Regions from separate parts of the Kitasatospora sp. NPDC101447 genome, predicted to be linked through region 2. Evidence: riboswitches for the same ligand, from Rfam matches in the RefSeq annotation. Region 2 holds a riboswitch; each other region holds the start of a gene.
What was found. Region 2 has a riboswitch for thiamine pyrophosphate ahead of ACIRST_RS29245 (cytosine permease). Riboswitches for the same ligand answer to the same signal wherever they lie in the genome.

Region 1 (3,266 bases), on a different contig from region 2:
AGGGCCGACCGGCCGGTGGCCGGGGACCCCGCCGCCGGAGCCCCGCCGTCCGGCCCGTGGCCGGGGACCGCCGCCGCCGGGGCGCTCGCCTAGGGTCGTCCGCATGACCCGCAGCCTCACCGAAGAACGCAGCCTCACCGAGGAACTCTGGGCGGCCATCGAGCCGGTCTACGCCGAGATCCTGGCCCACCCCTTCCTCGCCGGCCTCACCGACGGCACCCTGCCGCGCGAGGCCTTCCGCCACTTCGTCGTCCAGGACTCGCACTACCTGCGCGACTACGCCCGCGCCCTCGCCGTCTGCGCCGCCAAGGCGCCCGGCGAGGAGGACGTCCGGGCCTTCGCCGACGACGCGGTCGGCGCACTGGCCGCCGAGCAGGGCATGCACGCGGAGTTCCTGACCGCCTTCGGCGGCACCGCCGAGCAGGCCGCCGCCGAACCCGTGCTGCCCACCACCCGGGCCTACACCAGCTATCTGCTGGCCACCGTCTACGGCGGCTCCTTCGCCGAGGCCGTCGGCGCGGTGCTGCCCTGCTACTGGATCTACGCCCGGGTCGGCGGGGCCCTGCTCGCCCAGGGCTCCCCCGACCCGCTCTACGCCAAGTGGATCGCGACCTACGGCGACGACGCGTTCCAGTCGGTGGTCCGCCGGGTGCTGGCGCTCACCGACCGGATCGGCGAGGAGCTCTCCGCGGCCGAACGCCGCAAGGTGGTCGAGCACTTCGTGACCACCTCACGCTACGAGTGGATGTTCTGGGACGCCGCCTGGCGCGGTGAGCGCTGGCCGGTCTGACCGGCGGCGGATCCTGCCGCGGATCCGGCGGCCCCCGCCGACCGCCCGCCCCTCCGCCCGCCGTTCCGACCGCCGTTCCGACCGGCGGCGGACCGGTTCCCGGCCGTTCGGCGGGGGCCTTCCAGGGGGTGTCCCCGTAGATCCCCGGGGGTGTTCCCCGGGGGTCGGGGTCGGGGTGATCTCGGGGTTCTCTCCGGGCCGTTGGGCCTCGTTCCGGCACTCCGGCCCCCGTACGATCGAAGTATCGAAAGCAAGCGGGATCCGGCACCGGACGGCGGCCGGCCCGAGGGGAGAAGAGGAACGGACATGGCTGAGCTCTGGAAGTCGCTGCCCTCCTGGGTGCGCAACATCGTCATCCCGGTGCTGGTCCTGGTGCTGGCCTGGAACATCGTCGCCTTCGTCTTCGGGGTGATCGGGACGCTGCTGGGCTTCGCGATCAAGCTGCTGGTGGTGGTCGGCATCGCGGCCGCCGTGGTGATCCTGGTGAAGAAGGCCGCCAAGAGCTGACCTCCCTCCCGAACGCCGCCCTGAGGCCCGGTCCCCGTCACGGGGAGCCGGGCCTCGGCCGTTCCCGGCCAATGGACCCGCTCTGGACCAGCGGCGATCGGCTCGCTACCGTGTTGGGCGTCATGTGCAGGCAACACCGCCTGCGACGCGGGAGCTCGGAGCACCGGGCTGAGAGGGCGCTGACCGGGACGTCGACGGACGGACCGACGGCTGCGTCGACCGCAGGAACCTGACCGGGTAATGCCGGCGTAGGGAGTAGAGGTCAGATGACCACGTTCGACGCACAGCCGCAGTCTGTCCGGAGCGCCCCCAGCAGCGAGCGCACCGGCTACCCGACCCCGGCCTGGAGCAAGGCCTACCGCGAGGGATCCCGCCCCGACCTGCGGGTCCCCTACCGCGAGGTGCGGCTCACCAACGGCAGGTCCGTCCCGCTGTACGACACCTCCGGCCCGTACACCGACCCGGCGTACGAGCCCGACGTGCGGCGCGGCCTGCCCGCGCTGCGCGACGCCTGGATCCGCCAGCGCGGCGACGTCGAGGAGTACGACGGCCGCGAGCCGCGCCCCGAGGACGACGGGATCAAGCACACCGCGCCGCGCGGCGGGAACCTGCGCAACCTGGACGCCGTCTTCCCCGGCCGCCCGCGCCGTCCGCTGCGCGGCCGCGGCGGTGCGGCCGTCACCCAACTCGCGTACGCCAAGCGGGGCGTGGTGACCCCGGAGATGGAGTTCGTGGCCCTCCGCGAGGGTCTGGCGCCCGAGTTCGTGCGCGACGAGGTGGCCCGCGGCCGGGCCGTCATCCCGGTCAACGTGAACCACCCCGAGGTGGAGCCGGCGATCATCGGCACCAACTTCCTGGTGAAGATCAACGCCAACATCGGCAACTCGGCCGTCACCTCCTCGATCGAGGAGGAGGTGGAGAAGATGACCTGGGCCACCCGCTGGGGCGCCGACACCGTCATGGACCTCTCCACCGGCCGCAACATCCACACCACCCGCGAGTGGATCCTGCGCAACTCCCCCGTGCCGATCGGCACCGTGCCGCTCTACCAGGCCCTGGAGAAGGTGGACGGCAAGGCCGAGGAGCTGAGCTGGGACGTCTACCGGGACACCGTCGTCGAGCAGTGCGAGCAGGGCGTCGACTACATGACCGTCCACGCCGGCGTGCTGCTGCGCTACGTCCCGCTGACCGCCCGCCGCAAGACCGGCATCGTCTCGCGCGGCGGCTCGATCATGGCCGCCTGGTGCCTGGCGCACCACCAGGAGAACTTCCTCTACACCAACTTCGAGGAACTCTGCGACATCCTCGCCGCCTACGACGTGACCTTCTCGCTCGGTGACGGCCTGCGCCCCGGCTCGATCGCGGACGCCAACGACGAGGCGCAGTTCGCCGAACTGCAGACCCTCGGCGAGCTCGGCCGGATCGCCCGCGAGCGCGACGTCCAGGTGATGATCGAGGGCCCGGGCCACGTCCCGATGCACAAGATCAAGGAGAACATGGATCTCCAGAAGGAGATCTGCGACGAGGCGCCGTTCTACACCCTCGGCCCGCTCACCACCGACGTCGCCCCCGGCTACGACCACATCACCTCGGGCATCGGCGCCGCGATGATCGCCTGGTGGGGCACCGCGATGCTCTGCTACGTCACGCCCAAGGAGCACCTGGGCCTGCCCAACCGGGACGACGTCAAGACCGGCGTGATCACCTACAAGATCGCCGCCCACGCCGCCGACCTCGCCAAGGGCCACCCCGGCGCCCAGGAATGGGACGACGCGCTCTCCGACGCCCGCTTCGAGTTCCGCTGGGAGGACCAGTTCAACCTGGCCCTCGACCCGGAGACCGCCCGCGACTTCCACGACGAGACGCTGCCCGCCGAACCCGCCAAGACGGCCCACTTCTGCTCCATGTGCGGCCCGAAGTTCTGTTCGATGAAGATCTCCCAGAAGATCCGCGACGAGCACGGCGACGG
Region 2 (3,266 bases):
GGAGCTGCTGCTGCCGTTGCGGTCGGCCACGGTGACGCCGACGGCGCCGCCGGCCACGCCGGCGACCAGCGCGACGGCCGCGATCACGGCGACCAGACCCCCGCGCTTCTTGCGCGGGCCGCCGCCGGTCGGGCCACCGGGGTAGTCGGCCGGGTAACCGAGCGGGCCGGACGGGCCGCCGGGGTAGCCCGCGCCGCCGGAGGTGGCGTCGTGGGTCGGGCCCCAGCCGCCGAGCGGCTGGCCGGCGCCGAACGGGTGGTGGCCGTGTGCGGCGGGCGCACCGGGCGCTGCCGGGGTGCCGGGGGCGGACGCGGCGGCGTACGGGTCGTGCGCGCCGGCGGCGGGGACGCCGTGGGTCGGCGTGGCGTACGGGTTGGCGGCCGGCGGCAGCACCGGGGCCGAGGGAGCGGCCGGCGCGGGCGGCAGGACCGGCGGCGGCGCGTCGATGTACCCGGTGGCCGGGTCGACGGCGGGCTCCTCGGCGACCGGCGCGACGGGTGCAGCAGCTGCGACGGGTGCCTCGGCCGGGGCCTGCGGCGCGGGGACCTTGGTGAAGGCCACGGTGGGCTTGTGCCCGCCCTCCGGCGCGGCGGCCTCGGGGGCCGGCTCCGACGCCGTCGGCTCGGCCGCGGACTCGGGCACCCGGCTGAACGCCATGGTCGGCTTGTGGCCGCCCTCCGCCGGAGCGGCACCGGCGTGGGCCGCGTCCGCCGGAGCGGCGTCGACGGCGTCGGCCGCCGCCTCCGGCTCGGTGACCCGGCGGAAGGCCATGGTCGGCTTGTGCCCGCCCTGAGCGGGGCCGTCGGGAGCCGACTCAGCCGCCCCCTGGCCGGCGGGCTGCTCCCCCTGCGGCCCGGTGGGCCCAACCTCGCGCTCGGTGCTCACGGACGACCTCCATAGCTGGCAGAACCAAGGACCATAGTTTTTCGCATTGTCGATTCGATTGCCGTAAGGACCCCTCTGAAGAACTCATAAGAATCCTTAGCCGGTGCCGACGGCCGGGGGCTCCCCTCCCCGCCTGGCGTCCCGCGATGCGGACCGCGCACGCCGTGGCCTTGGGCGTTCGCCCCCCTGCCGGTTAGCCTGTCGCTCCAAACTGACACGCGGGAGCTTGGACCGACCAGGCTGAGAGTGCGCATGTCGACCGTACGCCACGCGAGCGAGGCGCACGGTCGAGGGGGCGCAGACCGCCGGAACCTGTCCGGGTAATGCCGGCGTAGGGAGTATCGGCCATGCCGTCTGCTTCGCCATCCTCTTCTTCGGGTGCCTCCGGCTCCGAGGATTTCCCCGCCCCCGCGGATTCCTCCGGCCCCGCGGCCGGCACGGGTGCCGCGACCGCCGTCCTGGACCGCCCCGAGCGCCTCGAACGCGTCGAGGCGCCGCTGGTCCTGGACACCGAACCGCCGCGCACGCTGCGGTTCCGCGACCACTTCGCGCTCTGGATGAACCTGGGCGTCAGCCTGATCGGCTTCTCCACCGCCGCCACCGTGCTCGGTGCCCCCGGCAGCGAGCTGTCGCTGGCCGCCGCGGTGACCGCGATCGTGGTCGGCACGGCCGTCGGCACCGCGATGCTCGGCGTGGCCGCGCTGATCGGCGCCCGGACCGGCGCCCCCGCGATGGCGAACCTGCGCGGGCTGTTCGGCACCCGGCTGTCGTACCTGCCGACGGTGCTGAACATCGTCCAGTGCATCGGCTGGGGCGTCTTCGAGCTGCTCACCATCTCGGCGGGCGCCCAGACCGTCGCCCACACCACCGGCTACCGCTGGCTGTTCGTGCTGCTCGCGGGGGCTGTGACCACCGCGCTGACGATCTGGCCGCTGGGCTCGATCGCGGTGCTGCGCCGCTTCGTGGCCGGCGCGGTGGCCGTGGCGATGGTGTACTTCACCGTCCAGCTGGGGCGTCAGGGCGTGCCGGACCCGGGCGCCGGCAACTGGCACGGCTTCCTCGGCGCGACCGACGCGATGATCGCGGTGTCGGTCTCCTTCGTCCCGCTGGCCGCCGACTACACCCGGCACTCGCGCACCGCGCGCTCGGCGTTCTGGGGCAGCTTCTCCGGGTACACGATCGCCCAGGTCTGGTGCTACGTGCTCGGCCTGATGGCGCTGCTGCAGTCCGGCGGCGACCCGGACAAGATCTTCGACTCCTTCCTCGGCGTCTGGGCCGGCTGGCTGTTCCTGCTGGTGCTGGTGCTGCGCGAGACCGACCAGTCCTTCGCCAACGTGTACTCGACCGCGATGTCGGTGCAGAACCTGCTGCCGAAGGTGGACCGCCGGGTGCTGAGCGGCGGGATCGGCGTGCTGACCACCGTGCTGGCACTGCAGATCGACAAGTTCACCGACAGCTACTACAACTTCCTGGGCCTGATCGGCTCGGTGTTCGTGCCGCTGCTGGCGGTGCTGGCAGTGGACTTCTTCCTCGGCGCCGGGCGCCGCGGCTGGAACCTCGCCGAGGACGCGCCGGCCCGCTGGACGATGCTGCTGCCGTGGGTGCTGGGCTTCGCGGTCTACCAGTTCATCGCGCCGACCAAGGTGGCGGACTGGTGGACGGACTTCTGGACCTCGGCCCAGGACGCCCTGCACTTCACCCCGCAGGAGTGGACCTCCGCCTCGCTGTTCGCCTTCCTGGTGCCCGCCCTGGCCACCTGGGCGCTCACCCCGCTCTCCCGCCGCACGGCGCGCTGACACCCCGCGCCCCGGGGCCCGGCGCGCCGTCACCCGACGCGCCGGGCACCCCTCGCGCGGGCGCCGGGCGTCCCCCGCGTGGACGCCCGGCGACCCCCGGCAGCCGGCAGACGGCCCCACAGGTTGGGACCGTCTTCGCCTCCCCGTCACCTCCGCCGCCTATCGTTGGCCCTGTGACCAGCCCAGACCTGTCCTCGGCGGCGGCGCGCACCGCGCTGCCCGTCCAGGTGATCGCCCACCGCGGTTCCTCCCACGCCCTGCCCGAACACACCCTCGCCGCCTTCCGGCGCGCGCTCGACGAGGGCGCCGACGCGGTGGAGTGCGACGTCCGGGTGACGGCCGACGGCCACCTGGTCTGCGTGCACGACCGGCGGATCGGCCGGGTGTCCAACGGCCGGGGCACCGTCTCGGCGATGACGCTCGCCGAGCTGGAGGCGTACGACTTCGGCGCCTGGAAGACCGGCCGCCCCAGCACCGACCCCGAGCTGCGCGGCGTGCTCCGGCTGGAGCGCCTGCTGGAGCTGGTGGTGGACTGCGGCCGCCCGGTGGACCTCGCGATCGAGACCAAGCACCCGGTGCGCTTCC
Region 3 (3,266 bases), on a different contig from region 2:
GACGGTGGTCAGCTCGGTGCCGGAGGCGAGCAGCGCGCGCTCCAGGACCTCCAGGCTCGGCGCGCCGCCGGTGCCCATGATCAGCCGGGAGGAGAAGGTCGTCCCGGCGATGGTGAGCAGGTCGTCGGCCATCTCAGCCTCCCTGCACGGCGGTGAGGATCTCGATCCGGTCGCCCGCGCTCAGCGGCGTCTCGGACCACGAACTGCGGGGCACCACGGCCTCGTTGAGGGCGGCGGCGACGCCGGTGTTGGCCCGGCTCACGGTGGCCACCAGCTCGGCGAGGGTGGTCGTGGCGGGCAGCTCGCGGGGCGTGCCGTTGACGGTCAGGACGATCCCGGTCGGCGCCGTCCCGGCGGGCGCGGATCCGCGCGGCGCGGGCTCGGTGGGTGCGGTCGCGGTCGCGGTCGTCGCGGGTGCGGTCTCGGCCGGTGCGGATCCGGTCGGTGCGGTCTCGGTCATGCCTGGGCCTTCGTGGTGGAGCGGTCGGGGGAGAACCGGGTGGGGGTGAACGGCCTTGCCGACTCCGGGAGTTCGCCGGTGGCCAGGTACTCGGAGAGCAGGTCGGCGGTCACCGGGGTGAGCAGCACGCCGTTGCGGTAGTGGCCGGTGGCGGCGATCAGCCCGGGAAGGGCGGTCGGGCCGAGCAGCGGTGCGTTGTCGGGCGAGCCGGGACGCAGCCCGGCCGAGGTCTCCGCCAGCGGGAGTTCGGTGATCCCCGGGACCAACTCGTGCGCGTCGCGCAGGAGTTCGTACACCCCTCCGGCGGTGACGGTGGTGTCGTAGCCCTGCTCCTCGGTGGTCGCCCCGATCACCAGCTCGCCGTTCTCCCGCGGCACCAGGTAGACGTGCCGGCCGCGCACCACGGCGCGGACGTTGCGGGAGAGGAACGGCCGGAAGGCGTCGGGGACGCGCAGGCGCAGCACCTGCCCCTTCACCGGGCGGATCGCGGGCAGCACGCCCTCGGGCAGACCGGCCAGCCGGTGGCTGTGCGGGCCGGCGGCGAGGACGACCTGGTCGGCGGTCACGGTCTCGTCGGTGCTCAGCCGGGCGCCGACCGCGCGGCCGCCCTCGACCAGCAGCTCCACCGCTGCGGCGGGCCGGACGACGACGCCCGCCCGCTCCCCGGCCAGCAGCAGGGCGGCGAGCATCCGCCGGCCGTCCACCTGGTGGTCGTCCGCGACGTGCAGGCCGCCGCGCACACCGGGGGCGAGCATCGGCTCCAGCCTGCGGGCCTCCCGGCCGGTCAGCCACGTCGAGTCCAGGCCGAGCCGCTGGTGGAAGGCGTGCAGTTCGCGCAGCTCCTCGCGGTCGTCGGAGTCCAGCGCCACGGCGATCGTGCCGCAGCGCCGGTAGCCGGTGTCCTGGCCGCCGCTCGCCTCGGTGAGCTCGGCGGCGAAGGCCGCGTACCGCTCGTTGGAGGCCATGCCGAGCCGCAGCAACGGCTCCTCGCCGTACTGGAGCTCGGTGACCGGGGCGAGCATCCCGGCCGCGACCAGGCCCGCCCCGCCGCCGGGGGAGGGGTCGACCACGACGGTCCGCAGCCCGCGCTGCGCCGCCCGCCAGGCGACGGCGAGGCCGATGATGCCCCCGCCGATCACCAGGACGTCGGCGCGGACGTCCGATGGCATGCGTGTCAAAGCTGCTCTTCTCCCTTCGCCGGTATGACCCGGATCAGGTTCGGACGGTCGCAGGCCGTGCCAGCCCGCCTCTCAGCCCGGTTCGCCGGGCTCCCGTGATGGTGCCCCCACCATAACGCCGGGGCCGGGGGCGGCCGAAGGGCCGTACGAAGGGTGGGACGGCCCCCGGGCCGCCGCGTGGTGCTGAGTACAGTGACGGGCGTGGCAGAGCTGAGCGGAACGGATCAGGTGGTCGTCGTCGGAGCCGGGCTGGCCGGGGCGCAGTGCGCCCTGAAGCTGCGGCAGGGCGGGTGGCGGGGGCGGATCACGCTGGTCGGCGAGGAGCCGCACGCGCCGTACGACCGGCCGCCGCTCTCCAAGGACGTGCTGCTCGGCAAGAGCGACAGCACCGCCCTGGACATCGACTACGCGCACCTCGGCATCGAGGTCCGCACCGGCGTCCGGGCCACCGGCCTCACCCCCGGCGTGCTGCACACGGACGGCGGCGACCTCCCGTACGGCTCGCTGGTGATCGCCACCGGCGCCGTCCCGCGGGCCCTGCCCGGTGCCGAGCGGGCGCACCTGCTGCACACCCTGGACGACGCGCTGGCGCTGCGCGCGCTGCTGCGCCCCGGTCTGCGGCTGGTGCTGGTCGGCGCGGGCTGGATCGGCGCCGAGGTGTCCACCGCGGCCCGTGCGGCGGGCTGCGAGGTGACCGTGGTCGAGGCGGGCCCGGCGCCGCTGCCCGGCGCGCTGCCGACCGTGATCGGCTCGGCGATGGCCGCCTGGTACACCGAGGCCGGCGTCGACCTGCGCTGCGGGGTCGGCGTGGCCGCCGTCGAGCCCGGCGCGGTGCTGCTGGCGGACGGCTCGCACCTGCCCGCCGACGAGGTGGTGGTCGGCATCGGGGCCCGGCCCGCGACGGAGTGGCTGGCCGGCTCCGGCGTCGAGCTGGACGGCTCCGGCGCCGTCGTGGTGGACGCACGGCTGCGCACCGGCCTGCCCGGGGTCTTCGCGGCCGGCGACTGCGTCAGCTACCCCTCGGCCCGGGCCGGGGCCCGGTTGGCCGTCCAGCACTGGGACCACGCGCTGCAGTCCGGCGAGGCGGTGGCCGCCGCCGTCCTCGGCGCGGACGCACCGCCGTACGACCCGGTGCCGTACTTCTGGTCGGAGCAGTTCGGGCGGATGGTCCAGTACGCGGGCCGGCACGCCGAGGGCGACGAGGTGCTGTGGCGCGGCGGCCCGCAGGACGACTCCTGGGCGGTGCTGTGGCTGCGGGGCGGCGTGCCGAGCGCGCTGCTGACCGTGGACCGGCCGCGCGACCTCACCCAGGGGCGGAAGCTGATCGAGCGCGGCACGGCGCTGGACCCGGCCCGCGCGGCGGACCCGGCGGTGCCCCTGAAGTCGGCGGTCGCCGGGTAGCGGCTGGTGCGCGACGGGCCGCCGAGGTGGCAGTCTGGTGACGTGAGCGAGATCGAAAGCAAGATTGAAGACCTGGTCCCCGAGTGGATGTACCTCCCCGACATCTCGGAGCAGTGGGGGGTGCGGGTCACCGAGGTGCGTGACCTGGTCCGCAGCGGCGGGCTGATCGCCGTCCGCCGGGGCCCGAACAAGTCGCTGCAGGTCCCTGCGGCGTTCATCGACGGCCC

Region 1: it holds a riboswitch for thiamine pyrophosphate, as region 2 does, so the genes downstream of both, thiC (phosphomethylpyrimidine synthase ThiC) here and ACIRST_RS29245 (cytosine permease) in region 2, are expected to answer to the same signal.
Region 3: it holds a riboswitch for thiamine pyrophosphate, as region 2 does, so the genes downstream of both, thiO (glycine oxidase ThiO) here and ACIRST_RS29245 (cytosine permease) in region 2, are expected to answer to the same signal.

Annotation. Positions count from the first base shown of each region.
Region 1 covers NZ_JBIWNL010000044.1:21,921-25,186, forward strand. Annotated here, with positions in the region: gene tenA (thiaminase II) at 104-790, shown strand; gene ACIRST_RS36935 (DUF5326 family protein) at 1,097-1,297, shown strand; TPP riboswitch at 1,435-1,569, shown strand; gene thiC (phosphomethylpyrimidine synthase ThiC) at 1,564-3,266, shown strand, end outside.
Region 2 covers NZ_JBIWNL010000025.1:114,182-117,447, reverse strand. Annotated here, with positions in the region: gene ACIRST_RS29250 (S1C family serine protease) at 1-885, opposite strand, end outside; TPP riboswitch at 1,094-1,240, shown strand; gene ACIRST_RS29245 (cytosine permease) at 1,233-2,681, shown strand; gene ACIRST_RS29240 (glycerophosphodiester phosphodiesterase family protein) at 2,855-3,266, shown strand, end outside.
Region 3 covers NZ_JBIWNL010000007.1:252,434-255,699, forward strand. Annotated here, with positions in the region: gene ACIRST_RS13610 (thiazole synthase) at 1-132, opposite strand, end outside; gene thiS (sulfur carrier protein ThiS) at 134-460, opposite strand; gene thiO (glycine oxidase ThiO) at 457-1,629, opposite strand; TPP riboswitch at 1,633-1,745, opposite strand; gene ACIRST_RS13625 (FAD-dependent oxidoreductase) at 1,831-3,039, shown strand; gene ACIRST_RS13630 (Rv2175c family DNA-binding protein) at 3,082-3,266, shown strand, end outside.